DNA from 4 places in the Mesorhizobium sp. WSM4846 genome. Region 1 is predicted to be linked to each of the others. Evidence: riboswitches for the same ligand, from Rfam matches in the RefSeq annotation. Region 1 holds a riboswitch; each other region holds the start of a gene.
The links. Region 1 has a riboswitch for cobalamin ahead of metE (5-methyltetrahydropteroyltriglutamate--homocysteine S-methyltransferase). Riboswitches for the same ligand answer to the same signal wherever they lie in the genome.
Positions count from the first base shown of each region.

Region 2: linked by a shared signal. The riboswitch ahead of AC0L15_RS04435 (aromatic ring-hydroxylating oxygenase subunit alpha) and the one ahead of metE (5-methyltetrahydropteroyltriglutamate--homocysteine S-methyltransferase) in region 1 are both predicted to bind cobalamin.
Region 3: linked by a shared signal. The riboswitch ahead of AC0L15_RS14130 (DUF1636 family protein) and the one ahead of metE (5-methyltetrahydropteroyltriglutamate--homocysteine S-methyltransferase) in region 1 are both predicted to bind cobalamin.
Region 4: linked by a shared signal. The riboswitch ahead of AC0L15_RS14315 (CbtB domain-containing protein) and the one ahead of metE (5-methyltetrahydropteroyltriglutamate--homocysteine S-methyltransferase) in region 1 are both predicted to bind cobalamin.

Region 1 covers NZ_JBVVPZ010000034.1:66,843-74,443, forward strand. Annotated here, with positions in the region: gene tdh (L-threonine 3-dehydrogenase) at 1-517, opposite strand, end outside; gene AC0L15_RS24295 (hypothetical protein) at 750-992, opposite strand; partial or broken gene metE (5-methyltetrahydropteroyltriglutamate--homocysteine S-methyltransferase) at 1,167-3,535, opposite strand; cobalamin riboswitch at 3,627-3,828, opposite strand; gene AC0L15_RS24305 (adenosine kinase) at 4,210-5,202, opposite strand; gene metK (methionine adenosyltransferase) at 5,314-6,489, opposite strand; gene AC0L15_RS24315 (serine hydroxymethyltransferase) at 6,544-7,601, opposite strand, start outside.
Region 2 covers NZ_JBVVPZ010000003.1:97,407-105,007, reverse strand. Annotated here, with positions in the region: gene AC0L15_RS04455 (MBL fold metallo-hydrolase) at 1-714, shown strand, start outside; gene AC0L15_RS04450 (molybdopterin-dependent oxidoreductase) at 799-1,410, shown strand; gene AC0L15_RS04445 (FAD-binding oxidoreductase) at 1,407-2,150, shown strand; gene AC0L15_RS04440 (FAD-binding oxidoreductase) at 2,164-3,294, opposite strand; gene AC0L15_RS04435 (aromatic ring-hydroxylating oxygenase subunit alpha) at 3,318-4,565, opposite strand; cobalamin riboswitch at 4,678-4,880, opposite strand; gene AC0L15_RS04430 (DUF680 domain-containing protein) at 5,385-5,591, shown strand; gene AC0L15_RS04425 (DUF680 domain-containing protein) at 5,659-5,883, shown strand; gene AC0L15_RS04420 (DUF680 domain-containing protein) at 5,958-6,194, shown strand; gene AC0L15_RS04415 (ABC transporter ATP-binding protein) at 6,384-7,496, opposite strand; gene bglA (beta-galactosidase BglA) at 7,522-7,601, opposite strand, start outside.
Region 3 covers NZ_JBVVPZ010000014.1:1,024-8,624, reverse strand. Annotated here, with positions in the region: gene nuoE (NADH-quinone oxidoreductase subunit NuoE) at 1-500, opposite strand, end outside; gene AC0L15_RS14160 (hypothetical protein) at 523-894, opposite strand; gene AC0L15_RS14155 (NADH-quinone oxidoreductase subunit D) at 897-2,087, opposite strand; gene AC0L15_RS14150 (NADH-quinone oxidoreductase subunit C) at 2,097-2,699, opposite strand; gene AC0L15_RS14145 (NuoB/complex I 20 kDa subunit family protein) at 2,705-3,286, opposite strand; gene AC0L15_RS14140 (NADH-quinone oxidoreductase subunit A) at 3,277-3,642, opposite strand; gene AC0L15_RS14135 (winged helix-turn-helix domain-containing protein) at 3,977-5,176, shown strand; cobalamin riboswitch at 5,206-5,410, shown strand; gene AC0L15_RS14130 (DUF1636 family protein) at 5,449-5,883, shown strand; gene cobW (cobalamin biosynthesis protein CobW) at 5,880-6,917, shown strand; partial or broken gene AC0L15_RS14120 (cobaltochelatase subunit CobN) at 6,936-7,601, shown strand, end outside.
Region 4 covers NZ_JBVVPZ010000014.1:35,633-43,233, forward strand. Annotated here, with positions in the region: gene AC0L15_RS14290 (glycosyltransferase) at 1-658, opposite strand, end outside; gene mgtE (magnesium transporter) at 1,056-2,468, shown strand; gene AC0L15_RS14300 (MerR family transcriptional regulator) at 2,605-2,991, shown strand; gene AC0L15_RS14305 (methyltransferase family protein) at 3,057-3,578, opposite strand; gene AC0L15_RS14310 (heparan-alpha-glucosaminide N-acetyltransferase) at 3,575-4,567, opposite strand; cobalamin riboswitch at 4,886-5,095, shown strand; gene AC0L15_RS14315 (CbtB domain-containing protein) at 5,133-5,312, shown strand; gene AC0L15_RS14320 (CbtA family protein) at 5,328-6,092, shown strand; gene cobU (bifunctional adenosylcobinamide kinase/adenosylcobinamide-phosphate guanylyltransferase) at 6,115-6,612, shown strand; gene cobO (cob(I)yrinic acid a,c-diamide adenosyltransferase) at 6,614-7,228, shown strand; gene cbiB (adenosylcobinamide-phosphate synthase CbiB) at 7,419-7,601, opposite strand, start outside.

The DNA.
Region 1 (7,601 bases):
CCAGCACGTCCTCGCCGACCAGATCAAAGGACAGTGCGGTGTGGACCGCATTGCCCAGCGGATCGAAGATCGCGGCGATCTCGTCGGGCACATCGTCGGGGATCGGCACGACGTTGTGCTGCGGGATCGCCAGATATTCACCGAAGGCGCCGGGCCGGTTGACGCCGACGCCGAGCGTGTTGCGGCACAGATGCCCCCTGCCCGCCCGGCAATTGCGGCAATGGCCGCAGACGATGTGGCCTTCGCCCGAAACGCGCTGGCCGATCTTGTACTCGGTGACTGCCGCGCCGAAGTCGGCGACCGTGCCGACGAATTCGTGGCCGGTCACCATCGGTACCGGCACGGTCTTCTGCGCCCACTGGTCCCAATTGTAGATGTGGACGTCGGTACCGCAGATCGCGGTCTTCTTGATCTTGATCAGAACGTCGTTCGGGCCGATTTCCGGCACCGGCACTTCTTCCATCCAGATGCCCGGCTCGGCCTTGGCCTTGACCAGCGCCTTCATCATGTTCGACATCAGATGCTCCTTACACCTTGGTTGGTTCTACTCCTCGCCGCTCCTCCGGTAGCCTAAACAACGGAAAGGTAGGCTCGGAGAGCACATCCTGAGATCTTTGGATCGATCGTAATGTTGGCGGCTGCCTTTGTGTCGAGCAACACTTCACCGCGACCCGTGCGCGTGAAAACCTGTTCCAGCGAACCTTAGCGGAAGCGGAGCAAGCGCCATGCCAGATGCAGCCAAGTTTCAATCAAGCGATGAGGAATGGTCGCAGCTTGCGGTTAGGCGGTATTGCTATTTTGTCGATGTCCGCCACATGCGACCGATGCTCTCGATGGTCGACCTCGCCGCCGATATCTCGATGTGCCGGTGCACCGGCGGCATCCGCAAGCGTTCGCCCCTCGGTGAAGTGTCTGTTGACCGCTGGCTGTGTGAGAGGCTGAAGCTCATGGACAAAGCCGCCTTCCCCCATTTCGTGATCGAAGTCATTCATCCTGCGGACCAGAGTGCGAGCAAATCCTGCCCCGCCGCTGAGCCGTCGTGCCGACCTTCGGCTGGACAACAAGGGTGGGGACTCGCACGCGTCGACCGACCTCTTCGCGGCTTTTCGATGCCGTCCTTTCTGCCTCAAATTATCCGCGAAGCCCGCGGGTCACATGTTTGCCCGTCACAGTGGCCCAGCGGCCTGCGCCTGCACTTTCTCCCGCAATGCGCATGCTGCAGCGACCATGTTGATGAGGGCAGGGCGGACCTCCTCCCATTTCCTTGTTTTGAGGCCACAGTCCGGATTCACCCACAATTGGCCGTCCGACAGTCGCTCGCGGGCAAGTTGGGCGAGATGCAAAATCTCGCCAATCTCCGGGACACGTGGTGAGTGAATGTCGTAGACGCCAGGACCGATTTCGTTCGGATATTTTGACTTCGTGAAGGCGTCCAGCAGTTCCATTTTGGAGCGCGACGTCTCGATCGAAATGACGTCCGCGTCCAGTTCAGCGATCGAGTCGATGATCTCATTGAACTCAGAATAGCACATGTGGGTGTGAATTTGGGTCGCGTCCTCTACGCCCGTCGAAGCGATCCGGAAGCATTCGACAGCCCAGCCGAGATAATGTTTCCAGTCGGACTTCCGCAGGGGCAAGCCTTCGCGAAACGCGGCCTCATCGATCTGGATCACCCTTGCGCCAGCTCTTTCAAGGTCAGCCACTTCATCGCGGATGGCAAGTGCGATCTGGCAGCAGGCCTCGGCGCGGGGTACGTCGTCGCGAACAAAAGACCAGTTAAGAATCGTCACTGGGCCTGTGAGCATGCCCTTCATTGGCTTTTTCGTCAGCGACTGGGCAAATTGCCACCAGAGAACCGTCATCGGATTGGGCCGCGATACGTCGCCGAAGATGATGGGAGGGCGCACGAGCCGGGAGCCGTAACTTTGCACCCAGCCATGCTGGGTGAAGGCGAGGCCGGACAGCTGCTCGCCGAAATGCTGCACCATGTCGTTGCGTTCAAACTCGCCATGTACCAGCACGTCCAACCCGATCTCCTCCTGCCAACGGACCGCCGCCTCGGTCTCCTTCTTCAGGAAGGCCTGGTAGTCGATATAGCTCAGCCGGCCCTTCGCATGGGCGGAGCGCGCCCTGCGCACCTCGGGCGTCTGCGGGAAGGACCCGATGGTCGTCGTGGGGAACGGCGGCAGGCCGAGCGTGTCGGCCTGGATTCTCGAGCGCTTGGCAAATGCGCTCTTTCGTTGCTTCATGACGCTGTCAATGCTGCTAACGCGCCCGTGGACGAGCGGATCATGGACCTTTGCAGACATTGCGCGCGCGGCGGCCGCCTCTTCAGAACCCTTCAGCGCGCCTGCTACGGCCTCCCTGCCTTCGGACAAGGCTTGGGCCAGCACGAGCAGCTCTTCAGTCTTCTGGGCGGCGAATGCCAGCCACGAACGGAGGTCTACATCGAGCGCGGTCTCCATCCGCAGGTCCATCGGCACATGAAGCATCGAGCAGGAAGGCGCAATCTCGACGCGATCCAGCGGCCACCCGGCAACGACCGGCTTGATGCGGTCGAGAATGGCAGCCAGGTTCGCGCGCCAGACGTTGCGGCCGTCGATCAGGCCAAGTGAGAGCACCAGATCCTTCGGTGCGAGCCGACCAACCGTCTCCAACTGCTCGGGAGCGCGCACGAGGTCGAGATGCAGGCCCGCCAGGCGCAGCGAAAGCGCGGTCTCGAGATTGTTTCCCAGCGGCCCGAAATAGGTAGCCAGCATAATTTTCAACTTGGGCGCGGCTTTCGACAGCTGCCCATAGGCGAATTCGAAGGCAGCTCGTTCGTTCGGGTTAAGATCGAGCACAAGGGCCGGCTCATCAATCTGCACCCAGTCGGCCCCCGAGAGATCCAGCCTCTGCAGGAGTTGCTCGTAGACGGGTAGCAGGCGCGGTAGGAGCGCTATGGGATTGAAGCCCTGGTCGGGAGACTTCGCCAGCTTGAGGAAGGTCACCGGTCCAAGGATGACCGGGCGTGTATGGATGCCGAGCTCTTTTGCCTCCAGAAAGTGATCGACTGGTTTCGCCGACGAGAGGGCGAATGTCTGATCGTCGCCCAGCTCCGGCACATGTAGTGGTAGTTAGTGTCGAACCATTTGGTCATTTCCATCGCGGTTACGCGCTGCCCCTGAACTGCATGCCCGTGACTGGCGTGTCCACAACCCGCAGTATCGCCTTGCGTCCCGCGCGCTATCGCGAAGTAGATGTCAAGCGGGACCTCGCCGCCCGTCCAGCCGTAACGAGCTGGCACGGCGCCGACCATTGCTGCGGTGTCGAGCACATGGTCATACAGTGAGAAATCGTTCGACGGGATTTTCGACACGCCGCGGTCGTGCTGCTCGCTCCAGCTGGCGGCACGCAGTGCCTTGGCCATCGACACTAGGTTGGCAGCAGACGATTTTCCGGACCAGTAGCTTTCGAGCGCGAATTTCAGTTCTCGCCGGCGACCGATACGCGGCACGCCAAGCGTTGCTATGGGAACTTGCTGGGAGACATTCATTCCATACCCCGATGGTTGGGGCGGGGACAAGGAAGGCGCTAGCAGGCCGGCATCAACGCCGAGCTGCCGCGGCCACCAGACACCCCGCCCGTGGACGTTGTTGGCCGTGGCAGGTCTCCTGGCTCGCGGGTCACAGCCTCTGCCCCGTCTTCCCGGGGCAGTTCGCCCTAGTGACATTGGTGGGTTTGGCTCGCCGCTTACAGTTGCGGGGGGCAGCGCCGGCATTGCACCGGCTTCCCTCTTAGCTCCGCTACGGCAACGCCTTGCGGAGAACCACGACACCCAGACAATCGCAGCGGCCCGCTTTGTTGTCAATGCCGTATAAAGAAATGTTTATGTCTTTATGTGAAATTGTTCGTTTGCGGCGTGTTCTCAAGTCGCAGGTCGCGGTAGAGCTGAGCCGTTTGCGCCACTCTCCGGGCTTGTGCCTCGCCGCTCGGGCAATCTGCCGGTGACACGATCCCGGCTCAAAAACGACTTCGTCAAAAACACGTTTTGGCCATCATGATCGGCGGCAGTACTGGCCGAAGTGCGACAACGTTCCTGAGCCTGCAAAATTGAAATTTGGAGAAAACCGCCATCCTTCACGGACGGGCACGCGACATTTCAATGTGTACGCGCTTGTCTGGACAGCCTCACAAAGGGCGCTGGCAGCACCTCGCTGAAACACCGCCCTACAACAATCCCGCCTGCTCAGCCTCGCGGCGCAGATTCTGCCGCGGCCTGGGGCCGATCTGCTGGATCACCAGTCCGGCCGCCAGGGAGCCAAGGTCGCCGCAGGTCTGCAGGTCGCGGCTTTGCGTGTAGCCATGCAGGAAGCCGGCGGCATAGAGATCGCCGGCACCCGTCGTGTCGACCAGTTCCTTGATGGCGATCGCCTTGATCACCACGGTCTCGTCGCCGCGCACGATCACCGAACCTTTTTCCGAGCGGGTCACGGCGGCGATGCGGCAATCCTTGCGGATCTGCGCCAGCGCCTCGTCGAACAACGCCGTCTGGTAGAGCGACTTGATCTCGTGGCTGTTGGCAAAGACGATATCGACCGTGCCCGAACGCATCAGGTCGAGGAATTCGTCGCGGTAGCGGTCGACGCAGAACGAATCCGACAATGTCATCGACACTTCGCGCCCGGCTGCATGGGCGAGCTTCGCCGTCTGCCGGAACGCTTCCTTGGCGCGCGGCGGGTCCCACAGATATCCCTCGAAATAGGTGACGGCGGCGCCAGACGCCTTGTCCGCTTCGACATCCTCAGGACCGAGCTCGACGCAAGCGCCGAGATAGGTGTTCGTCGAGCGCTCGCCGTCCGGCGTGACGAAGATCATCGAGCGCGCCGTTGGCGGTTCGCCTTTGAGCGGCCTGGTGTCGAAGGCGACGCCCTGCGCGTGCATGTCATGGGCGTAGATTTCGCCGAGCGTGTCGTTCGAGACCTTGCCGAAGAAGGCGGCGCGGCCGCCGAAGCTGGCGACGCCCGCCGCCGTGTTGCCGGCGCTGCCGCCGGAGGCTTCGATGGCCGGGCCCATGCGGCTGTAGAGCAGCTCGGCGCGCCTCGTATCGATCAAATTCATCGCGCCCTTGATGATGCCGTTCGTCTCAAGGAATGCCTCGTCGCACTGGGCGATGATGTCGACAATGGCATTACCGATACAAAGCACGTCATAGTTCGGCATCAATCATGTCTCCGCCAAAAACCCAAGCCAGCTTCTCGCCACGCCGGGGCCGGCCTGTTTTTGGCGAATGTGAAATGGTCGCCCTATGCCGACGCATCCAATACCGGCGCATCACGCAGCTGCCGGTCCTGCCTCACGCAACAGGTCGTCGGCTCTGTCCGTCTTTTCCCAGGTGAACTCCGGCTCTTCGCGGCCGAAGTGTCCGTATGTCGCGGTCTTGCGGTAAATCGGCCGTAGGAGATCAAGCGCCTTGATGATGCCTTTCGGCCGGAGATCGAAAAGCTCAAGGACGGCGCGCTCGATTCTTTTTTCATCAATCTTTGCGGTTCCGAATGTATTGACGAGGACAGAGACCGGCGCGGCCACACCGATCGCATAAGCAAGCTGAACCTCGCACACCTCCGCAAGTCCGCTGGCAACGACGTTTTTTGCGACGTACCGCGCCGCATAGGCGGCCGACCGATCAACCTTGGACGGGTCCTTGCCCGAAAAGGCACCACCGCCGTGACGCCCCATCCCGCCGTAGGAATCGACGATGATCTTGCGGCCGGTCAGCCCGCAATCGCCGCGCGGCCCACCGACCACGAACCGGCCTGTTGGATTGACCAGGAACCTTATCCCCGTGGTGTCAAGATCGTGGGGCAAGACCGGCCTTATGATCTCCTCAATGACGCCTTCGCGGACCGTGGTTTGAGACACCTCCTCGTCATGCTGCGTCGACAGGACTATGGTATCAATCGCTACCGGGCGCAAACCCTCGTAGCGGACGGACACCTGAGATTTCACGTCCGGGCGAAGCCAGCCAAGGCGTCCGGTTTGGCGCACCTCTGCCTGTTTTTTTGTCAAATCGTGAGCAAGCTGGATTGGCAACGGCATCAATGTTTCGGTCTCGTTGCATGCGTACCCGAACATGAGGCCCTGATCCCCGGCTCCCTGCTCGAGATCCTGCCCTCGTCCCTCGTCGACGCCCTGGCTGATGTCTGGCGACTGCTCGGTCAGGGCCAAGATCACGGCGCAACGCCGGCCGTCAAAGCCGATCGCATCGTCGTCATATCCAATGTCCAAGATGATATCGCGGGCAACTTGGCTGTAGTCGATCTGCGCGTGGCTGGTGATCTCGCCAGCCAGAACGACCATCCCTGACTTCACCAACGCTTCACAAGCGACACGAGCCTTAGGATCCTTGCGAAGGATCGCATCGAGGACGCCATCTGAGATATTGTCGGCCATCTTGTCGGGATGTCCCGCGCCGACGGATTCGGAAGAGAACACGAATTGTCTGGTCATGAAATGTCCTCGCTTCAAACGTTGGAATTGGATGTGACAGTCGATCCGGCCGTCTTACCTGTCGGAGATGCCAGGCACGTCGAACGCAGCGCAGAAGTCGGCAACGTCTCTGCGCACTCTGGCATGCACGTCCGAATCATCGGGCTGGCGACAGACCAGGTCGATGAAAGCGGCAATCTGCACCATTTCCGCTTCGCGCATGCCCACAGACGTCACTGCTGGCGTGCCTAAGCGTATGCCGCTGGTGAGCGCGGGATGGCGCCGGTCGCCCGGCACCATGTTGAAATTCGTAATGATACCTGCTTGCGACAAGCGCTCGGCATAGGCTTTCCCAGACAGCGGCCGGTCCCTAAGATCAAGGATCAGCATGTGATTGTCAGTGCCCCCCGTGACGAGTCCATAACCTCGCTCAAGAAGGGCCTGGGCCAGAGCCTTGGCGTTGTTGACGATCTGCTGACCGTACACACGGAAGGATGCATTCCCTGCTTCGTGCAGAGCGACAGCTAGCGCGGCAATCGTATTCATGTGCGGTCCGCCCTGGAGGAGAGGGAACACGGCACGGTCTATGCGTTTGGCCAGATTGTGTTTGCTCTTGGAATGGTAGAGCGCCTGATAGCGGTCTTCATTCCTTGACAAGATGAAGCCACCGCGGGGGCCGCGGATCGATTTGTGAGAGGTGCTGGTGACAACATCGCAATGGCCAACGGGATTCGGATGCACTCCTGCGACAATGAGGCCGCTGATGTGGGCGATGTCGGCTACCAGATAGGAGTTCACCTCCGAAGCAATGTCGGCCATTGCCTCATAGTTAAAGATGCGTGGATAAGCAGTTCCGCCGACCCAAATGAGCTTCGGTCGTTCGCGTTTGGCCGTCTCGCGCAAGCGGTCATGGTCGATCTGCTGCGTCTTTTCGTGCAGCCCGTACGGAACTCGCTGATAGTCAGTGCCCGAGAAGTTGACGGCCCAACCGTGCGTCAGATGCCCCCCGCCGGGGAGGGTCAAGCCCATCATCTTGTCTCCCGGACACAACAGCGCTCGACAGACAGCCTGATTGGCCGGCGAGCCGGAATAAGGCTGCACGTTGGCGTGTTCACAGCCGAACAGCGCCTTCA
Region 2 (7,601 bases), on a different contig from region 1:
GATTGGTTCAGCAAGACGAAGGTCGACGCCCTTACAACCATGCTGACCGAGCCGTTCGTGCATGATTTTGTGCGCGCCAACATCTGGCATCTGCGCGGCCGCGACGTCGACCTGCTTGTCGACACCGGCATGGGGATTTGCCCGCTGGCGCCGGAGATCGACACGCCTGATGGCAAGCCGCTGCTCGTCGTCGCCACCCATATCCACCTCGACCATGTCGGCTCGCTGCACGAATTCCCGCTGCGAGCCGGGCCGAGGATGAGTGCTGCGCAATTCGACAGCATGGATGACGCCGTCACCTACGCCCACATGTTTCACGATCTCGACGGCGCCGTCTCGAAGCTGCCGGCGCCGGGCTGGAAAGCGGCCGAATACAGAATCCAGCCGGCGCCGCTGACGCGGACGCTTGACGAGGGCGATCTGGTCGACCTTGGCGACCGGCAATTCCGGGTGCTGCATCTGCCCGGCCATTCGCCGGATTCGATCGCGCTGTTCGATGAGGCCGACGGCCTGTTCTTCGCCGGCGACGCCATCTACGACGCCTTGCTGATCGACGACCTGCCGGATTCCGACCGATCAGCCTATCGCCGAACCATGCAGCGGCTGCTCGATCTGCCTGTCAGCATCGGCCATGGCGGCCATGGACCAAGCTTCGACGCCAACCGGATGCGCGAGATCGCCACCGGTTACCTCAGGCGAACAGACGGCGCATAAGCCAAGAATCTGGTTGCCCGCCGGAATATCTTTGACAACATTGGTGAAGGCCGACAGGCGGCCTGATGCAAACGGATTGTCTCGATGATCACCCGCGGCTTCTCTTCAGGACGAAAGCCCCCGACGGATGCGGATGCGCGTATCCCGCCGGGGCAATATCTCGAGCAAGGGTTTCCGGTGCTGTCGGCCGGGCCGACGCCGCGTGTGCGCACTGAGGACTGGTCGTTCACGCTCAAGCACGGACCGCGGCCGATCAAGACGTGGAACTGGACAGAGTTCAACGCGCTGCCTTTGACCAAGATGACGCGCGACATCCATTGTGTCACCGCGTGGACCAAGTTCGACACGGCGTGGCAGGGTGTGCTGGTCGACGATATTCTGGCGGATGCCGGCATCGAGCCACCGACGGCCTTCACGCTGGCGCTGTCCTTCGACGGCTATACAACCAACGTGCCGACGCAGGATCTCACCGCCGGCAAAGCGATGGTGGCGCTGCTTTACGAAGGCAAGCCGATCACGCCGGACCATGGCGGCCCGGCGCGGCTGCTGGTTCCGCATCTCTATTTCTGGAAGTCGGCCAAATGGCTGAACGGGCTGCAGTTCACCGAGCGCGACGAGCCGGGCTTCTGGGAGCTGCGCGGCTATCACATCTATGGCGACCCGTGGCGCGAGCAGCGCTATACGGGCGATCCATGAGCGACGGGCCGGCGGCGCAGTCGCCCTGGCAGACGGTGACAATCGCCCGCATCGAAAAGCGCACGCCGCGCGTCACCAGCTTTTTCCTCCAACCGTCGCGGCCCTTCGCCTATCGTGCCGGGCAGCATGTCGATGTCAGGCTGACGGCGCCGGACGGCTATCAGGCGCGCCGCTCCTACTCAATCGCCTCGGCGCCGGAAGGCGAGACGATCGAACTGGCGATCGAAAGGCTCGATGATGGCGAGGTCTCACCCTTCCTCCACGATATCGCGGCGGTCGGCGACGAGGTCGAGTTGCGCGGCCCGCTCGGCGGCCACTTCGTCTGGTCCGACAGCGACGGCGGCCCGCTTCTGCTGGTCGGCGGCGGGTCCGGCGTGGTGCCGCTGATGGCGATGATCCGCCATCGCGCCGCGCGCAGATCGGCGGTGCCCGCGGCACTGGTATTTTCCGCACGGGTCTGGGACGAGGTCATCTTTCGCGACGAGCTGATCGACCTCCACGCTCGCCGGGACGGCTTCGATCTGGTGTTGGCGCTGACCCGCGAGCCGGCCCGGCGCCCGGCGGACTATTCACGGCGGATCGACGTTGCGATGATGGAGCAATCGATGCTGAGGCTGCCCGCACCGCCAAGGTTCGCCTTTGTCTGCGGCTCGAATGCCTTCGTGTCGGCCGCCGCCCAGGCGCTGATCGATGCAGGCGTTCCGGCAGGCCTCATCCGCACCGAACGTTACGGGGTTTAAGCGCCCTCACCTGTCAGACCTCAATTTCGAGCGCCGACAGCGGCCTTGAACAGCAGGCGAGAATAAAACCGTCGTCGATCTCGTGATCGAGGATGCCGCCATTGTGGCTCATCTCGACTGTGCCCGAGACCTTTTTCACCTTGCAGGTTCCGCACAGGCCGAACTCGCAGGCTGCGGGAATTCGTACGCCCGAAGCGCGCGCCGTCTGCAGCACGGTCTGGCCGGCAACGCATTCGGCATCGATATCCGAAAGCGAAAAGCGGATCGGCGTTGCGGCCTCGGCAGGTACCTCGACCCCGCCCTCTGCCGGCCCACCCTTTGCCGGCCCACCCTCTGCCGGCGAACCGAACGGGGCCGGTATTTCCTCCACCGCCGGGGCCGCAAAGCTCTCCTGATGGTAGTTGGCCATGTCGAAGCCGGCCGCCTCCAGCATCTGCCGCACGGCGCGCATGAACGGGTCGGGGCCGCAGCAGAAAATTTCGCGCTCGCGAAAATCGGGCGCCAGCAGCGGCAGCCTTATGGCGTCGATCCGGCCCATATGGCCGAACCAGCCCTCACGGCTGGACCGCTCCTCAATCATGAACCCGAGCGTCAGGCCCGGCATGCGGCTGCCGAGCAGCTCGAGCTCCTTGCGGAAGATGATCTCCTCGGGCTTTCGCGCGCAGTTGACGAAGCCGACATCTGTCCATGGCGCGCAATCGTTCAGCCAGCGCAGCATCGACATCATCGGCGTCACGCCGGAGCCGGCCGAAATGAACAGATACTTGGCCGCTGGATGGCTGTGCAGCGAAAAGTCGCCCGCCGGCCCATAGGCCTTCACGTGAACGCCGGGTTTCAGATTGTCGAACATCCAGCGGGTGCCGAGGCTGCCGGCCTGCGCCTTCACCGTCACCGCGATCGAGAACGGCCGCGACGGCGAGGACGACAGCGTATAGGTCCGCATCAGCGGGCCCTCGGTGGTCGGCAGTTCCAGCGTCACGAACTGCCCCGGTCTGTAGCGGAACCAGGTCTGGTTGTCAGAGCGGAAGGTGAAGGTCTTCACCTCAGGCGCCTCGTCGCTGACGCTGATGACTTCCAGCACTTGGAGCCTGTCGTTCCAGGGCGCCATCTCGTCGAGATGGCGGTAGAGGCCAAGGTCCGTCATCGCATTCATCCCCTTGATCTCGTTCAGGCGACGCTGCGCAGCGCCGGCCGCCCGACCTCGGCAAGGCGCGGCCCGATGAAGGAGGCGTACCATTCGACGAACTGGATGACGCCGCCCTCATGCAGTTCCGAATAGGGGCCGGGCTCATAGGCCGGCGACAGGATGCCGAAGGCGTTTTCCTCGACGATGCGACGGTCCTGATCGTTGGTCTCGGTCCAGACATGGGTGAGTTCGGCGAGGTCGTAATCGACGCCTTCGACCGCGTCCTTATGGACAAGCCATTTGGTGGTGACGGCCGTTTCCGTGGCACTGATCGGCAGCACGCGGAAGGTGACGGCATGATCGCCGAGGATATGGTTCCAGGTCGTCGGATAGTGATAGAGCAGCAGCGAGCCGATACGGTCGGTCGAAACGCTGTCGGAAAGGTTCTTCTTCACCGCGCGTCTTCCCGTCATCGTGTAGCTGACGGCGTCGCGCAGCAGCGGCGCGCGGGTGGCGCGATACTGCCCGGCCGGATCGATGCGGAACTTGCTCGGCAGGCCTGCCGCCTCGCATTTCGCCCAGTGCGCGAGCATCTCCGGATCGCTGTCGGCGCCCTGCACCCCGGTCACCGTCGGCGCTTCCGGGAATGTCTTGCAGAGTTCCGGATGGTTGCCGGCGCAATGATAGCACTCGCGGTTGTTCTCCCAGACGAGCTTCCAGTTGCCCTTCTCGACGATGGTCGATTCGAAGGCGACTTTTGCCTCGCGCATCCGGTGCGGCAGGAGGTAAGGCTCGATCATGGCTCGCATCGGCGCGAAGTCGACCGGCTCGTTGGCCAGGCAGATGAAGATGTAGCCGCCAACGCTTTCGCAAGCCACCGGCTTCAGGCTGAACTGGCTCTTGTCGAAGCCGTCTGCCATCTGGCGAGCAAACAACAGCCGGCCGTCCAACTCGTAGGTCCACTGGTGATAGGGGCAGACCAGCTTCGCCGCAGTGCCCTTGTCGGCATTGCAGACACGGCTGCCGCGATGCCGGCAGGAATTGTGGAAGGCATTGACCTTGCCTTGCTGGTCGCGGACCAGCACGACCGGATAGTCGCCGATCTGGGCGGTGATATAGCTGCCAGCTTTCGGCAACTCGCAATCGTGGCCGATGAACAGCCAGTCGCGATACCAGATCAGCTCCATGTCGAGCTTGAAGAAATCTGGATCGGTGTAGAAGGGCTGCTCGAGCGAATAGCCTTGCCTGCGGCCGTGCAAGAGCCTCAGCATGTCGTTGCGCGCGTCCATGTCCTGTCCTCGTGTAAGGACTGAACTGGTGGTGATGGAGGGAGGATCGGCCGCAGACCGGCGACAGGGCCGACATGCATCATCCACCTCTTGACCGCCCACCGCGATCAGTCGAGTCTAAAAATCTCGGGCTGGTTTCCGGGCTCTGGAGTGTCCTTGCGGACTCATCGCGACACCTTCCCAGGCTTGTGGCCCAGTGGTCTCCCGTTGCGACTTGAACTCCACCACCGTTGCGGGGGCAGCACCGGGTTCTGACCGGCTTCCCAATTCTCCGCTTCGTCGTCACCAAGCGGCACCTGAGATGGCGTGATCTAATCATGCCGGCCGGCTGACTGTCGGCATGAAAGCGACATCGTATCCATGCGGCGCGACACCGCCGGCGAAACCTGCAGGTTTATATCTGCAGGGCTGAAACCCCACTTTTCGGCGGCCACTGTCGGCTGCTGTGACATCGAATCTGACCCGCGGCGGAGATCAGGAAGGTTAACAGTTTACAAAAGTGACTGTTAGCCGCTTCTAAAATCGAACCGAACGGTTCGTTTCTGTTGACAATGCGTGCAGCACCCTGTGAACGCAGATCCGCCAATCCGTCAAATCATGAACGGGTAATTTTGAATAAGATATTGAAAACAAACCATAAAACCATGGTAGCAGATGCCTCTGGTACAATTTCAAGGTGTAGATTCTTGGTCCACACGGAACAACTTCGTGATTGGAATCCGCCGAATGGCCTTCCCACATCGGGGCTGTCCGAATGACGCGCATCCTCCCAAGACACGCCGCTAGGCGGACGGAAGACTAAGATACTGGAGTATTAAAATGAAAAAGATCGCTCTTGCTGCCGTCGCCGCTCTGGCCATCACCGGCAGCGCCTTTGCCGGCAGCGACCATTATGGGTCCAACGCCGCCAACCAGCCGACTGCTGCGATCGACAGCTCGTATACGGCCTCTGTCCAGACGCCGGCTCACGCTGAAAAGCAGCCCGTCGGCCAGGGCGCCGATCGCAACCTTTTCGGCAACAATTAACAGCTGGTCCAAAACAGCAAAGTGGCGGTCCGCCGCTCGGGATCTGAGGAACTCAGGAGTATTTGAAATGAAGAAGCTCATTCTTGCCACCGCAGCCATTGTGGCCGTCTCCAGCGGCGCTTTTGCCCGCAGCGACAACTTTGGATCGAACGGTGCCAACCAACCGGCCGCCGCGGTCGACAGCAACTCGTACACGGCTTCGATTCGGAATTCGGCTTCGGCGCAGAATCCGGTTCCGGCTGACGAGAAACCCGTCAACGGCAGCGACCGTAACCTGTTCGGCAACAACTAACAGTTCGTTCCAACAGCGGCGGCGGCATTTGCCCGCCGCGCTGGTGGAACCAAGAAAATCCAGGAGTTTTGAAAATGAAGCAGATCGTTCTTACCGCCGCCGCGCTTTTGATTGCTGCCGGCAGCGCTTTTGCCGGTAGCGACAACTTTGGCGGAACCGACATCAACAAGCAGGCGACCATCAACGTCGACAACACGCAGACGTCTTCGGTACGCAATACCGGCTCGCCGGTCTACAAGCTGCTCAATTCGTCGGGCGACGTACAAAAGTCCGCCCCGCAGGGCAGCGACCGGAACCTGTTCGGCCGCTAGCGCGTCGGCCCGAAAATCGGTTCGATGTTCGGAAAGCACGATGCGCAGCGTTAAAGTGTTAAAGTGTACTTTTGTGCGTCCACTTGGACGCACGTCGCTCTAACAGCGACCGGAACGCACAAGAGCGGCGGGCTTTGCCCGCCGCTCTCGTTTTTGGGTCACCAAACTCCATCAGTTCGGCTGCCGCTCTCAGGCTGCCTTTGCTTCCGCTTTGTGGAGCGTGAATGAATGTCCGTCGGCATCGAAAATATGCAGGTCGCCGGCATCGGCATTCAACCGCAGCGCAGCGCCGCGCTTGACCTCGACATTGCCTGGCAGCTTGGTCACCAGCGGCAGGTCGGCGCGGCCGATGTCGACATAGACGAGCTGGACCTCGCCGAGCTGCTCGACATAGTCCACTGTTCCCTCGAAAAGATAATCGGCGCCGGTGGCGATCGTCAGATCCTCCGGCCGCACGCCGAAGCTCACCGAAGCGCCCGTCGCCGAGGCCGGCGTGGCGATCGGCACCGTCGCCTTGCGGCCGCCGACATGGCTGACGATGGTCGGGTTGCCTGATTTGTCGATCGTCGCCGGCAGGATGTTCATGGCCGGCGAGCCGATGAACTGGGCGACGAACAGATTGCCGGGTTTCTTGTAGAGTTCCATCGGCGTGCCGACCTGCTCGATATGGCCCTCCTTGAGCACCACGATGCGGTCGGCCAGCGTCATCGCCTCGACCTGGTCGTGGGTGACGTAGATCATCGTTGTAGCAGGCATCGACTCCTTGAGCTTGGCGATCTCGATGCGGGTGGCAACCCGCAGAGCCGCGTCGAGGTTCGACAGCGGCTCGTCGAACAGGAAGACCTTGGGGTTGCGCACGATCGCGCGGCCGATGGCGACGCGCTGGCGCTGGCCGCCCGACATCGCCTTGGGCAGGCGGTCGAGATATTTGGTCAGCTGCAGGATTTCCGCCGCCTGGCGCACTCGCTTGTCGATCTCGACCTTGCTCTCCTTACCGATCTTCATCGAGAACGCCATGTTGTCGTAGACGGTCATGTGCGGATAGAGCGCATAGGACTGGAAAACCATGGCGATGCCGCGCTTCGACGGCGGCACGTCGTTCACCACCTCGCCGTCGATCTTGAGCTCGCCGGAGGTGATTTCCTCAAGCCCGGCGATCGACCGCAGCAAGGTCGACTTGCCGCAGCCCGAAGGGCCGACGAAGACGATGAACTCGCCCGACTTTATGTCGAGGTCGATGCCGTGGAGAATGTTGAGATTGCCGTATGATTTCTTCACTTGCCTTAGCGTGACATCGGCCATGGGTTCCCTCCAGTGAATTGCAAATTCAATCGATACGCCCGAACCAGGCTCCGTAGCCGCCGAGGCGGATAAAGCCGGCGTCAGTCTGTCCCGAAAACCCGTGCC
Region 3 (7,601 bases), on a different contig from region 1:
TCGGCAAGCCGCTCCGGCGTCAGATCCTCGAAAGTGTCCTTGAAAATCATCACCATCGGCGCGTTGACGCAGGCGCCGAGGCATTCGACCTCTTCCCACGACAGCGTGCCCTTGTCGTTGGTGTGGAACTGGTCGTGATGGATTTTCGAGCGGCACAGATCCATCAGCGCTTCCGAGCCGCGCAGCATGCAGGGCGTGGTGCCGCAGACCTGGATATGCGCGCGGGTGCCGACCGGATTGAGCTGGTATTGGGTGTAGAAGGTCGCGACTTCGAGCCCTCTGATGTAGGGCATGCCGAGCATGTCGGAGATCGTCTCGATCGCCGCCTTGGTCACCCAGCCTTCCTGCTCCTGCGCCAGCATCAGCAACGGGATGATCGCCGACTGCTCGCGGCCCTTCGGATACTTCTTGATCCATTGCTTCGCCGCTGCCGCATTCGCCCGGTTGAAGGCGAAGGAGACTGGCTGGAGGCTGGCTTCTGCGAGACGGCGGACTGACATGGAGTTTCGCTTTATTTGTTTCTTACTGAATCGAGCTGGAGACGCGATAGCAGTTCTCGGATTGCCCTAACACGCACACAAACTCTTCTTTCCCGCGCTTCAGGCGGATGTATTCGTCGTAACGATCGCCAACCCAGGAGACACAATAGGGCCGTGGCCGGCTGGGCACCTGGGCAACGAACGAATCCAGCTGGCACTGCGGAAAGGAATGAAGGACAATCCCGTCATCCAACGGTGCATGTCTCTCGAACGTGCGCCCCATCAATAAGTCACCTTCCGCAACCAGCTCAAACCCAATCTTCAGCAGGTCTCGTGACAGCAGCCGATCATCGGGGCCCCAAGCAGGAACTTGGGCCGCCATTGTCAGGACCGCTGCGGTGACAAGCGCGTTCATTGCTACCGGTCCACCTCACCAAACACGATGTCGAGGGAGCCGAGAACGGCGGTGACGTCGGCCAGCATGTGGCCGCGGCACAAAAAGTCCATGGCCTGCAGATGCGCGAAGCCGGGCGCGCGCAGCTTGCAGCGATAGGGTTTGTTGGTCCCGTCCGAGACCAGATAGACGCCGAACTCGCCTTTTGGGGCTTCGACCGCCGCATAGACTTCGCCGGCCGGCACGCGATAGCCTTCGGTGTAGAGCTTGAAGTGATGGATCAGCGCCTCCATCGAGCGCTTCATCGCCGCGCGCTTCGGCGGCACCACCTTGCCGTCGAGGTTCGACACCGGCCCGCTGCCTTCCTTGCCGAGCAGCAGGTCGATGCACTGGCGCATGATTTTCGCCGACTGGCGCATCTCTTCCATGCGCACGAGATAACGGTCGTAGCAGTCGCCGTTCTTGCCGATCGGAATGTCGAAATCCATCTCGGCATAGCATTCATAGGGCTGCGACTTGCGCAGATCCCAGGCGACGCCGGATCCACGCACCATGACGCCGGAAAAACCCCAGGCCCAGGCATCGGCCAGCGAGACGGTGCCGATATCGACATTGCGCTGTTTGAAGATGCGGTTGCCGGTGAGCAGTGCGTCGAGGTCGTCGAGCGATTTCAGGAACGGATCGATCCAGTTGCCGATGTCCTCGACCAGCTGCTGCGGCAGGTCCTGGTGGACGCCGCCGGGCCGGAAATAGGCTGCATGCATGCGCGAACCGCTGGCCCGCTCATAGAACACCATCAGCTTTTCGCGCTCGACAAAACCCCACAGCGGCGGCGTCAGCGCGCCGACATCCATTGCCTGCGTCGTCACATTGAGAATGTGCGACATGATGCGGCCGATCTCGCAATAGAGCACGCGGATCAATTGGCCGCGCTTCGGCACCTCGATGCCGAGCAGCCGCTCGGCGGCAAGCGCGAAGGCATGCTCCTGGTTCATCGGAGCGCAATAGTCGAGCCGGTCGAGATAGGGCACGGCCTGCAAATAGGTCTTGGCTTCGATCAGCTTCTCGGTGCCGCGATGCAACAGCCCGATATGCGGATCGACGCGATCGACGACTTCGCCGTCCAACTCAAGAACCAGCCTCAAAACACCATGCGCTGCAGGGTGTTGAGGTCCAAAGTTGATGTTAAAATTGCGGACGGAGGTTTCAGCCATTCTGGCGTCTCAATTCGTCTTGGCTTTCTCGTCGCCCGGCAGAACGTAGTCCGTCCCTTCCCATGGCGAGAGAAAATCGAAATTGCGGAATTCCTGCTTGAGCTCGACCGGCTCGTAGATGACCCGCTTGGCTTCGTCGTCGTAGCGCACCTCGACGAAACCGGTCAGTGGGAAATCCTTGCGCAGCGGATGACCTTCGAAGCCGTAGTCGGTCAGGATCCTGCGCAAATCGGGATGGCCCGAAAACAGCACGCCATAGAGATCGTAGGTTTCGCGCTCGAACCAGTCTGCGCCGGGATAAACGCCGGTGATCGACGGCACCACCGTCTCCTCGTCGGCCTGGACCTTGATGCGGATGCGAATGTTCTGCTTCGGCGACAGCAGGTGATAGACGACGTCGAAGCGCTTGGCCCGCGACGGATAATCGGCGCCGCAGACGTCGATGATCGAGATGAACTGGCATTTTGGATCGTCGCGCAGGAAGCTCACCACCTCGATCAGATCGTGCGGCTCGAGCGAGATCGTGAGTTCGCCATAGGCAAGCACCGCATCGCCGATCCGGCCGCTCAGCTTCTCGCCGAGATAGGTCGAGAGTTCATTCAGGCTCATCATCGCGCTCACCGTTCGATCGTGCCGGTGCGGCGGATCTTCTTTTGCAACAGAAGGATGCCGTAGAGCAGCGCTTCCGCGCTCGGCGGACAGCCGGGCACATAGATGTCGACCGGCACGACGCGATCGCAGCCGCGCACCACCGAATAGGAATAGTGGTAGTAGCCGCCGCCATTGGCGCAGGAGCCCATCGAGATGACGTAGCGCGGTTCCGGCATCTGGTCGTAGACCTTGCGCAGCGCCGGCGCCATCTTGTTGGTCAGCGTGCCGGCGACGATCATGATGTCGGACTGGCGCGGCGAGGCGCGCGGCGCAACGCCGAACCTCTCCGAGTCATAGCGCGGCATCGAGGTGTGGATCATCTCGACCGCACAGCAGGCAAGACCGAAGGTCATGAACATCAGCGAGCCACTGCGCGCCCAGGTGATCAGCGCCTCGGTCGAGGTGACGAGAAAGCCCTTGTCGGCCAGTTCGTTGTTGATCTCGAGGAAGAAAGGATCATTCGCCCCCACCGGCTTTCCGGTGCTGGGGTCGAGAATGCCTTTTGGCTTCGGCGCGACAAGCGTGCCGGAATTGTCGCTCAATCCCATTCCAGCGCTCCTTTCTTCCATTCATAGGCAAAGCCGATGGTCAGCACCGCCAAAAACACCATCATCGACCAGAAGCCGAGCATGCCGATCTGGCTGAAAGACACTGCCCACGGAAACAGGAAGGCCACTTCCAGATCGAAGATGATGAACAGGATCGACACCAGGTAGAAGCGGATATCGAACTTCATGCGGGCATCGTCAAAGGAGTTGAAGCCGCATTCATAGGCGGAAAGCTTCTCCGGATCGGGATTGCGGTAGGCCACCAGGAAGGGTGCGGCAAGCAGCGCCAGGCCGACGACCAGCGCCACGCCGATGAACAGGACGATGGGCAGGTACGAACTCAACAATGCGTTCATGCTGCAGCTTTCCGTTGGCGGCCAATCCACTCTGATTACAGCACCGGACCCACTTGCGGAAGCGTGACAGTTTAACCACTGAACCGTTTTAGGGGGCTCTATGCTGCAACGCGGCGAGGGTTAGCGCAGGGCTTTCGGCGAAGCAAGTCAAACCTTGTTCAAAACACGGTGCTCGACGGCATATCCGAATAAACTGGTCCGATCCGCTCCTGTTTGATTTCCTTCACTTTTTACTCCACTTTTCTCTCCTGACATAGATGCCGCCAAAACCCTGCTAGCATGGTGCGGAATCATCGCTCCCACCTTTGGTCGAACCCGACAGAGTGCCGTCTGCATGAAGGAAAAAATCTCGCTCGCCATGGCCCGGCGCATCGCGCTTGCCGCACAGGGGTTTGCCGATCCTCGCCCTAACGGCACGCCCGATCGCCGCCATCTGGCCCGTGTGCTTGCCCGGACCGGTCTGCTGCAGATCGATTCCGTCAGCGCGGTGGTGCGTGCCCATTATATGCCGCTCTATTCGCGGCTTGGCCCCTACCCGCTCGCCCTGCTCGACAACGCCGCGGTGACGCGCAAGCGCAAAGTCTTCGAATATTGGGCGCACGAAGCCTCCTTTCTGCCGGTCGAAACCTATCCGCTGATGCGCTGGCGCATGGAGCGGGCCGAACGTGGCGAGGAAATGTATAATGGGCTGGCCAAGTGGGGCCGAGAGCGCGCCGCCTACATTGAAGACATCTTTCGCGAGGTCGTCGAACGCGGCCCGATCGCCGCTTCCGCCCTGGAAGGCCAGAAAGGCTCAGGCGGCTGGTGGGGCTGGAGCGACGCCAAGCACGCTTTCGAATGGCTGTTCTGGGCCGGCCGTATTACCACCGCGTCGCGTCGTGGCTTCGAGCGGCTTTATGATCTGCCGCAGCGCGTGCTGCCGCCGGCGATACTTGCCCTGCCAGTGCCATCGCCTGAGGATGCGCACCGCGAATTGCTGCGCATTTCCGCCCGCGCCCACGGCGTCGCCACAGCAGGCGACCTGCGCGACTATTTCCGCCTCTCTCCCGCTGATATCAAAGGCCGCATCGAGGAACTGGTCGACGCCGGCGACCTCTTGCCGGTGACCGTCGAAGGCTGGAGCAAGCCGGCCTATCTTCACAAGGACGCTCGTTTTCCGCGCAAGATCGAGGCGCGCGCCTTGCTCGCTCCGTTCGATCCGGTTGTCTTCGAACGGACGCGTACGGAAAGACTGTTCGACTTCCGCTATCGCATCGAGATCTACACCCCTGCTGAAAAGCGCCAATACGGCTATTATGTGCTGCCGTTCCTGCTCGGCGAAAGGATCGTGGCGCGCATCGACCTTAAGGCTGACCGCCCGGCCGGCGTGCTGCGCGTCCATGCCGCCTATGCCGAACCCGGCGCGCCGCCGCAAACCGCCGCCGAACTTTTTGAGGAATTGCAGCTGATGCAGGGCTGGCTCGGGCTCGAACGCATCGAGGTGACGCCTGCGGGGGATCTGGGTTCGGCTCTCGCCGACATTGCGGCGTCGTAGACGTGCGTTGACACGACTGCCTCCACAAGCCTAAATCCGGTTCAGACGGTCTCCTTCTCGGCAAAGGGAGGAGCCAAGAGGGAATGCGGTGCGAAATCTCGATTTCAAATCCGCGGCTGTCCCCGCAACTGTAAGCGACGAGCCAAGGCCGATAACCACTGGGAAAATCCCGGGAAGGCGGCACCAGGGCGATGACCCGCGAGCCAGGAGACCTGCCGTCTAGGACATAAAAATCCGATCGCCTGGCGGGTTTTCCGGGCAAGGAGCCTAATTTGGAACGCGACAGCAGTTTTTCGGCTGAGACAGCGGGCGTATTGTCCGGCGATGATGATGCTCTGGCCGACGTCACCGTGATCGTCTGCGCCTCCTGCCGTGACGAGACCGGCTCCGACGGCCATCCTCGCGCCGGCGAATTGTTGGCCGAAGACACGCGCCGCGCCGCCTCTGGCGAAAACATCCGTATCCGCAGCGTCGAATGCCTCGGCAACTGCAAGCGCCGCCTCAGCGCCGCTATCCTGCGCGACGGCTGCTGGAGCTATGTCTTTGGCGACCTGAGCGCGACCAGCGGCGCCGATCTCATCACCGGCGCAAAACTCTTCGCCACCTCGACCGACGGTCTCATTCCATGGCGCGGCCGGCCCGATTGCCTGAAGCGCGGCCTCGTCGCTCGCATCCCTCCCCTCGACCTTTTGAAGGACCAGATATGACCACTTCCGTCTTGCGCGTGCCCTGCACCGTCGTCACCGGCTTCCTCGGCGCCGGCAAGACGACGCTGATCCGCCATCTGCTCGAAAACGCTGGCGGCAAGCGGCTGGCCATCATCGTCAACGAGTTCGGCGACATCGGCATCGATGGCGAGATTCTTAAGGGATGCGGCATTGACACCTGCCCTGAGGAAAACATCGTCGAACTGGCCAATGGCTGCATCTGCTGCACCGTCGCCGACGATTTCGTCCCGGCGCTCGACCAGATCCTGTCGCTGACGCCCAGGGTCGACCATATCCTGATCGAAACCTCCGGGCTGGCGCTGCCCAAGCCGCTGGTCCAGGCCTTCCAGTGGCCGACGGTGAAGAGCCGGGTGACGGTCGACGGCGTCATTGCCGTGGTCGACGGACTGGCGCTGGCCGAAGGCCGCGTTGCCAACGACATGGACGCCCTGCAGGCGCAGCGCGCGCAGGACGAGACGCTCGACCACGACGATCCGGTCGAGGAGGTGTTCGAGGACCAACTCGCCTGCGCTGACCTGATCATACTGTCGAAAAGCGACCTGATGGACGCCGCCGGTTCGGCCCGCGCCAATGCCATCATCGGCAAGCACGCCGCCCGCGCGGTGAAGATCGTGCCGACCTCGCAGGGCAAGGTCGATCCCTCCGTGCTGCTCGGCCTCGGCCTTGCCGTCGAGGACGACATAGAGAACCGCAAGACCCACCACGATGACGAGCTCGATCACGAGCATGACGATTTTGACTCGTTCGTCATCGACATTCCGTCGATTGCCAATCCCGATGAGCTGGCTTTGCGTGTCGCCACGGCGGCGGAGGAAGAAAACGTGCTGCGCGTAAAAGGCTTCGTCGAGGTCGGCGGCAAGCCGATGCGGCTGTTGCTGCAGGCTGTCGGGCCGCGCGTCAACCACTACTACGACCGCGCCTGGACCGCCGACGACGACCGCCGCTCGCGCCTCGTCGTCATCGGCCTGAAAGGGCTGAACCGCCCGGCCATCGAGCGTATTCTCGCCGGCTGACCTCAGGCACGAGCCGCCATGCACATCCTCACCACCACATCCGCCTCGCTCGACGATCTCGCCGAGCCTGTCGATCTCAGGCAGACGCCTGCGGATGTCGTGGCGCTGTCCTTCACCGACAGCGACCTGGCCGGGCTGGCGGCGGCATGGAAAGCGGACGCGGATCGGCTGCCGTCGATGCGGCTGGCCGCCTTGCGCGATCTGCGCCATCCGATGTCCGTCGACCTGTGGATCGACAGCGTCGCCCGGCACGCCAGGGTTGTTCTGGTTCGCATCCTCGGCGGTTACGACTGGTGGCGCTACGGCTGCGACCAGCTCGCCTCGACCGCCCGCGCGCACGGCATAAAACTGGCGCTGCTGCCCGGCGAATGCCGCGACGAGGATTTGCGGCTGATCGAAGGCTCGACGCTGCCGCGCCAGGAACTCGACGGCCTGCTCGGCTATTTCCGCGAAGGCGGCCCGGAGAATATGACGGCGCTGGTGCGGAGGCTGGCAAGTCTCGCCGGATCAGATGTGGCGGTCGCGGAGCCTGTCAGCGTGCCAAAAGCCGGCTACTATCAACCGGGACTGGGGGTCGTCGAGCACGACGTCCCCCTCCCCCTCGAGGGGAGGGTCCGGCCGCAGTCCGGGGGTGGGGTCGCCTGTGAAGTGCGCCAACACTCTGAAGTGCGCCAACAGCAAACA
Region 4 (7,601 bases), on a different contig from region 1:
ACCGGTTGTCGTCGTAACCGGGCGGGATCATGTGCACGCGGTCGCGCTCGAGGCTGTAGTCCTCGACCAGCATGTCGACCTGCGGGGGCGTCGTTGCGATCACCATGGCGCAGCTTCGATAGATGATCGTCTCGTGCTTGATGCGCTCGGTGAAATTGAACTCGGCCTCGAACGTATCGGCCTTGTCAGGGTAGTCCGTCTTCATCTGGCGCTGCTTCCAGATGCCGAGCGAATGCGGCGTATGGATGTGCGGGATATTGAGCGCTTCCGACAGTCGCTGCCCCGCTACGCCCGCATCCCAGTAGTGACTGTTGATGAAGTCGTAGGAGAGGTTTTCCCGGCGAATCAGCCGCAGTGCGTTTTCACACCACTCGAGAAGGTGGCGGTGGAGATATTCCTTCGGAATAAAAACGGGTCCGCCACAGGCGACACGCAGGACGCGAACCCCGTCCGCCACTTCATCGACAGGAGGCTGGTCTTCAAATCGTCGCGTCCAGATATCGACGGCATAACCCAACTGGGCCAGCTTTTTGGCAAGTTCCAGGACATAGACCACCTGTCCGCCGGTATCGGCCGCGCCCAGTGGCGGGTTGGCTGCTACGTAGCCGTGGGTTGAAATGAGAGCAATTCGAGGTATCGCCGCATCCGAGTCCGGCATCTGTATCCTTCTCTACGATTGATCTGCGCACGCCGCAGCATGCACAAGTTGGGTTATATAAGGTTTCCAGCCGCCATCCGCAAATGTCGAAAGCGCCAGGCGGCCGCCAGGCTGGTGGCACGTCGGTGAGAATATTGACTCCGCCCGCAATGGTAGGCCCCAGAGACGCCGATAGGGAACATACCGAGGAGCCTCGGCGCGACGCTTATGGGAGAGCCGAAGACGTTGTGCGATTGGTGGATGATTGCGCCGGCTGACATCGACTTCGAAATCTGACAGACGCTGTAGCAATTTGACGCTGCTCATGATCCTTTCTGGAAATCGATTCCGATTTTCATGGTCATGCGCTAGACCTGACACGCAGCTTTTCCGGAATTCTGAATGGCGGGAGGCGCTTGTGGAAGGCCAGGACGAACAGACGACCGGCGCCAGGACCGCTGAGGACAGCGCCGACATCTATGGCGAGGATGGCGCCATTCTGTCGTCGTTCCTTGCCCAGATCGGCGCCGCGATCGCCGATCGCGACACGCTGACGCTAAAGCGTGAAGTCGACGACCTGCACCAATCGGAACTCGGCGACCTGATCGAGGCGCTTCATCCAGAACAGCGCCGCGCGCTGGTCGAATTGTTGGGCGCCGACTTCGATTTTTCCGCGCTGACCGAGGTCGACGAGGCTATCCGCCGCGACATCGTCGACAGCCTGCCCAACGCCCAGATTGCCCAGGGGGTGCAGGACCTCGATTCCGACGACGCGGTCTACATTCTCGAGGATCTCGAAAAGGAAGACCAGGACGAGATCCTGTCGCAACTGCCGTTCACCGAGCGGATCAGGCTGCGCCGCTCGCTCGACTATCCCGAAGAGACCGCCGGCCGCCGCATGCAGACCGAGTTCGTCGCGGTGCCGCCATTCTGGACGATCGGCCAGACCATCGACTACATGCGCGAGGACAATAACCTTCCCGACCGCTTCAGCCAGATTTTCGTCATCGATCCTAGCTTCAAGCTGCTCGGCGCCATCGACCTCGACCAGATCCTGCGCACCAAGCGCTCGATCAAGGTCGAAGAGGTGATGCATGAGACCAGGCACGCCATTCCGGCGACGATGGACCAGGAAGAGGCGGCACGCGAGTTCGAACAATACGACCTTCTCTCCGCTGCCGTCGTCGACGAGAACGAGCGGCTGGTCGGCGTACTGACCATCGACGACGTGGTCGACGTAATCCAGCAGGAAGCCGAGGAGGATTTGCTGCGCATGGGCGGTGTCGGCGACGAGGAATTGTCGGACAGCATCCTTTCGACCTCGCGCTCGCGCGTTCCGTGGCTGCTCGTCAACCTTTTGACGGCGTTCCTGGCGGCCTCGGTGATTGGTCTGTTCGACCGCACGATCGAGCACATCGTGGCGCTGGCCGTGCTGATGCCGATCGTCGCGGGCATGGGCGGCAATGCCGGCTCGCAGACCATGACGGTCACGGTGCGGGCGCTGGCGACCAGGGACCTCGACATCTACAATGCCGGCCGCATCATCCGCCGCGAGATGGGGGTGGGCTTCATCAACGGCATCATCTTCGCCATCCTGATCGGCATCGTCGCCGCCGCCTGGTTCCGCGATCCCAATCTGGGCGGCATCATCGCCGCGGCGATGATCATCAACATGTTCGTGGCCGCACTTGCCGGCATCCTGATCCCGCTGCTGCTCGACCGGTTCAAGATCGACCCGGCCGTGGCTTCGGCGGTCTTCGTCACCACGGTCACCGACGTCGTCGGCTTCTTTGCCTTTCTCGGCCTTGCCACATGGTGGTTCGGCGTGTGAGCGACGCCCGTTCAATTGACTTTTACGTAAATGCCATGCGAGATTTTGGAACAGCCTCTGGCCGATTCTGACACGCGTGCGGATAGCGAGGCCGCATGGTTGGAACTCGCAACGCGGCCGGGCATTTGGAGTAATGATGCGGGAATATTATTCGATAACCGAACTGACCCGCGAATTCGATGTTTCGACGCGGACGCTGCGCTTCTACGAGGATGAGGGGCTGGTGCAGCCGGTGCGGCGCGGCCGTACGCGGCTGTTTCGCCCGTCGGACCGGCATCTCATCCGCCAGATCATGCGCGGCAAGAGGCTCGGCTTTTCGATCAACGAGATTCGCGAAATCATCCAGATGTACAAGGAGCCGCCCGGCGAGGTCGGTCAGCTCAACCTGATGATCAAGCGCATCGAGGAAAAGCGCGAGAATCTGCGCCAGAAGCGCCGCGACCTCGAAGAAACCCTGGCCGAACTCGACCAGGCCGAGGAATCCTGCGTCGAGCGGCTGGTGGAGCTTGGCGTCAACACCTGATCGGCCTTTTTGATAATTCTACTCTGGCGGCCAGCCAGAGCGAATTCTGAAAAGACCTTGCCGCCTCAAATCCAGCGCCGCACCGTTTTCGCGTAATCCCGGTATTTCTTGCCGAATTTCGTTGCCAGAACCTTTTCCTCGCCCTCGATCGCCATTTTCTGCGTTGCGAAGGCGGCGATGATCGCCAGCGGCAGGAACCAAACGTTCCCCGAGATAAGGGCGATGCCGATCATCAGCAGCGTGTTGGCCAGATAGATCGGATTGCGGCTGACGGCGAAGGGGCCCGTCGTCACCAGATGGTCCGGCACGGCGTTCGGGTGGAGCGTCGTCTTTGCCCGGATCATGGTGCGGATCGCCGTGAACCAGAGTGCGACGACGCCGAACAATGCCACCCAGCCGGCCGCGAACAGGATGTCGCCCAAAAGGCCGCCGATCCATGGCAGCGGATAAAGCAAGCCAAGCGCGATGCTGACGGCTATGGCCGCGACATAGATCAGCGGCGGCCACGGTATGAGCCCCGATTTCGGCTGTCCCGGTTTCTGTTGGCCCGGTTTCTGCTGGCCTGGTTTCTGCTGATGGTCGGTCATTGTGCTCCTCCCTCCATCAAAGTGCCGTCGGCTTTGGCAGTGCAGGCGCCGGCGAGATCGTCGAGATGCGCCTTCCATTCCGCAGCCTGGTCGTTGCGGTAGAGCCGATCAAGCGTGGTCTCGCCCTCGAGCGTATCGAGCATGCAGACACAATAGCTGCTGCAGAACTCCGTGTCGCGCGATTGCTCGCACGATGCCTGGCACTCTTTGAGGAAGGTGACCGGCCTGGTTTCGACGGCTGCCGGCATGACTTGCGAAAACAGCCAGAGCGAGCCGATCAGCACCGGCTGGTGGATCAGGTAGAAGGCGAGGCTGTGCCGGCCGATAAAAACCAGCGGATCAGTCCAGCGGCCGGGCGCCAGGCCCGCCAGCCGCGTCAGCACGCCGGAGGCGAAGGCAAGCTTTGCCGCTGCGATGCCGGCAAGCACAGCGCCGAACCATGGAAACAGCGGGACATAATCGTTGGAGCGCGGGTTGGTTGCCGACAGGCCGACCCACCACAGGGCCGGATGATCGAAGATCTCGGACCTGAGGTAAAGCGGCGCGGTGATGACGAAAGCTGCGACAACCAGCGTCAGCAGCGCCGGCAGCCGCAGAAACGCCAGGCCGAGCAGGCTGGCCAGCGCGATCTCGTGCAGGATGCCGAAGAAGATGAAACTGTCGGGTGTGGCAAGCCTTGTGGCGGCCGATATGGCGAGCGCCGCCCCGCCGACCATGGCGAAGCGTTTCCAGAAGCCGTTCCAGCGGATTTGCTTGCCATGGGCGAGGAACAGGCTGACGCCGACCAGGAACAGGAAGGTCGAAGCGATGCAGCGCGCGTAGAATTTCCACCAGCCAAAGGCAGTCAGGCCGGGATCGGTGTAGCCGAAGAATTCGAGATCCCAGGTGAAATGGTAACTCGCCATGGCAAGCAAAGCGATGCCGCGGGCGACGTCGATAGCGATGATGCGCCTGGATCGGTCCTGAACGGCCGGCGTAGGAATGGTCATGGTCTCGCAATTCTGATTCAGTGCTGCAAGACGACTATCATGGTTGCCCCGGACAAAAGAAGACAGGCGCCGTTCCTTCTTCCTTCTCCCCTTGTTGTGGGAGAAGGTGGATTGGCGCGCAGCGCCATGACGGTTGAAGGGGTGCTGGCCGGAGCGCTGTTGGTGCCAAGCTGGAACACCCCTCATCCGACCTCGCTTCGCGAGGCCACCTTCTCCCACAAGGGGAGAAGGAAGAGCCCACGAGAAACGATTACCTTGACGGCGCATTCGCGCTGCTAGCTGGCGGAATTTGGTTTGCCGGGCGCGGCGATTCTGCCTATAGTCGCAGCCGTCGTCGGTTCCGTTTTGGAACCAAAGAGGGAATGCGGTAAGGGCAAAATCTCCCAATGCCGTGGCTGCCCCCGCAACTGTGTGCGGTAGTCCTCTCCATATGCCACTGAAGAATTTCTTCGGGAAGAGCTTCTTCGGGAAGGTGGGGAAGGGCGCTGATCCGCGAGCCAGGAGACCTGCCGGCGACAGGAGAACTGACTTCTATGCCCTCGGGTGGAGGGCGAAAGGACAAGACATGAATACCGCTTCCGTCTCGCTCGGCGCTTCCGTCTCCTCGCAGTCGCGCTTCGTGCAGTTGGCGCTTGCTGCATTTCTCGGCGTTTTCGTCATGGGTTTTGTCGGCTTCTCGCATATCGATGCGGTCCACAATGCCGCTCACGACTATCGCCATTCGATGGGCTTTCCCTGCCACTGACGAGGGGCTGTCACCATGACACTGTTTCGCAACGTCGTGTTCATCGCGGCGATCGCAGGGCTTGTGGCCGGCGTCGTTCTCGCCTGCATGCAGGCTTACGCCACGGTGCCACTCATCCTCAAGGCAGAAGTCTACGAACAGACCGGCGGTGGTCACACGCATGACCATGGTTCAGCGCCGGCCGCAGCAGGCAGCAATGCCATGAGCAGCGCCGTGCCGGCTGAAGCAGCCACCGCGGAAGAGGAAGGCTGGGCGCCGGCCGATGGCTTCGAGCGCTTCGCCTTCAACGTCGTTGCCAACGTCGTCACCGGCATCGGCTTTGCGCTGATCCTGGTCGCCGCTTCGGAGTTCGCCGGCGGCATCGGCAATTGGCGACAGGGTATGTTCTGGGGCCTTGCCGGCTTTGCCGTGTTCACGCTGGCTCCGAACCTTGGCCTGCCGCCCGAACTGCCGGCGATGCCGGCGGCCGATCTCGCCCAGCGCCAGGTCTGGTGGACGGCGACCGTGCTGGCGACCGCGGCCGGCCTCGGGCTGCTCGCCTTTCGCAAATCGCTGCCGCTCGCGGTAATTGCCGTGGCGTTGATCGTGGCGCCGCATTTTGTCGGCGCGCCGCAGCCCGACAGTTTCGAATCGCCGATCCCGGAAGGTCTGCACCATCAGTTCGTGGTGGCGGTGACGCTGACCAATCTGGTGTTCTGGCTGGTGCTCGGCGCTGTCGTCGGCTTGGTGCGCGGCCGCTTGACCGGCACCGCAACCAGCCTGCGCGATAGCCTTGCCTGATCGCGCTGCTCCAGGCAGCAAGCTGACCCTGGTCGTCGGCGGTGCACGCTCGGGCAAGAGCGCGCATGCCGAAAGCCTGGTGACGGCCTGTCCAGCGCCGTGGACCTACATCGCCACGGCGCAAGCCTATGACGACGAGATGCGCGAACGCATCGCGCTGCACTGGGCACGGCGCGGCGAGGGCTGGACGACCGTCGACGCGCCGCTCGATCTCGTCGGCGCGATCGAGGCGCTGCCTGACGGCCGGCCCGTCCTGATCGACTGCCTGACGCTGTGGCTGTCCAACCACATGCTGGCCGAACGCGACATTGAGGCCGAATGCCGAGGGCTGGCGGATGTGCTGTCGCGGCCGCGCGGGCCGTGGTTCGTGGTTTCCAACGAGGTCGGGCAAGGCATCGTGCCCGACAATGCGCTTGCCCGCCGGTTTCGCGATGCCGCCGGCCGGCTCAACCAGCAGGTCGCCGCCGTCGCCGGCACGGTGCTGCTGATAGTGGCGGGACTGCCGCTCAAGGTGAAGTGATATGACCGATATCGATGACAGGGACGAGCAACGCCACCGCGCCAAGATGGCCAAGCGCAAGGCGGTGCAGGACGCCGAGGTCGCGGCCAAGACGGTCGAGAAGGGACTGCTGATCGTTAACACCGGGCCCGGCAAGGGCAAGACCACTGCCGCCTTCGGGCTGGCGCTGAGGATGCTCGGCTACGGCAGGCGCGTCGGCGTCGTCCAGTTCATCAAGGGCAAATGGCATACCGGCGAGAAGGACGCCTTTGCCGCTTTCGGCGACCGGGTCGTCTGGCACACGATGGGCGAGGGTTTTACCTGGGAAACGCAGGATCTGAAGCGCGACATCGCCGCCGCCGAGGCTGCCTGGGCCAAGGTGCTCGAGCTGATGGCCGATCCATCGATCAGCCTTCTGGTGCTCGACGAATTGAACATCGCGCTGCGCTACGACTATCTCGATCTCGACACGGTAGTGGCGGCGCTGAAGGGCCGCCGCGAAAACCTGCATATCGTCGTCACCGGCCGCAACGCCAAGCCGGCGCTGGTCGATGCCGCCGATCTGGTCACCGAGATGGGCGTGACCAAGCATCACTTTTCCGCCGGCGTGAAAGCGCAGCAAGGCATAGAGTTTTGAGGTTTTGCCCGCCTCTTCTTCCTTCTCCCCTTGTGGGAGAAGGTGGATTGGCGCGTAGCGCCAAGACGGTTGAGGGGTGCTGGACGGAGCGCCGTCGGTACCAAGCTGGAACACCCCTCATCCGGCCGCTTCGCGGCCACCTTCTCCCACAGGGGAGAAGGGAAGGCCGCTACCGGCGCGGGTCTGGACGTCACGCAACGATGACGATCACCGACAGCAAGCCGAACAGTCCCATCAGCAGAAAGTCGGCAACCCGATAGAGTCTTAGCGCTCGCCTGATGTCCACGCTCTCGACATCGCGGCGGCCGCCTTCACCCATGAATGCGTCGTCGACCATGACGCCGTCGTAGGAGCGCGGCCCGGCCAGCGCCAG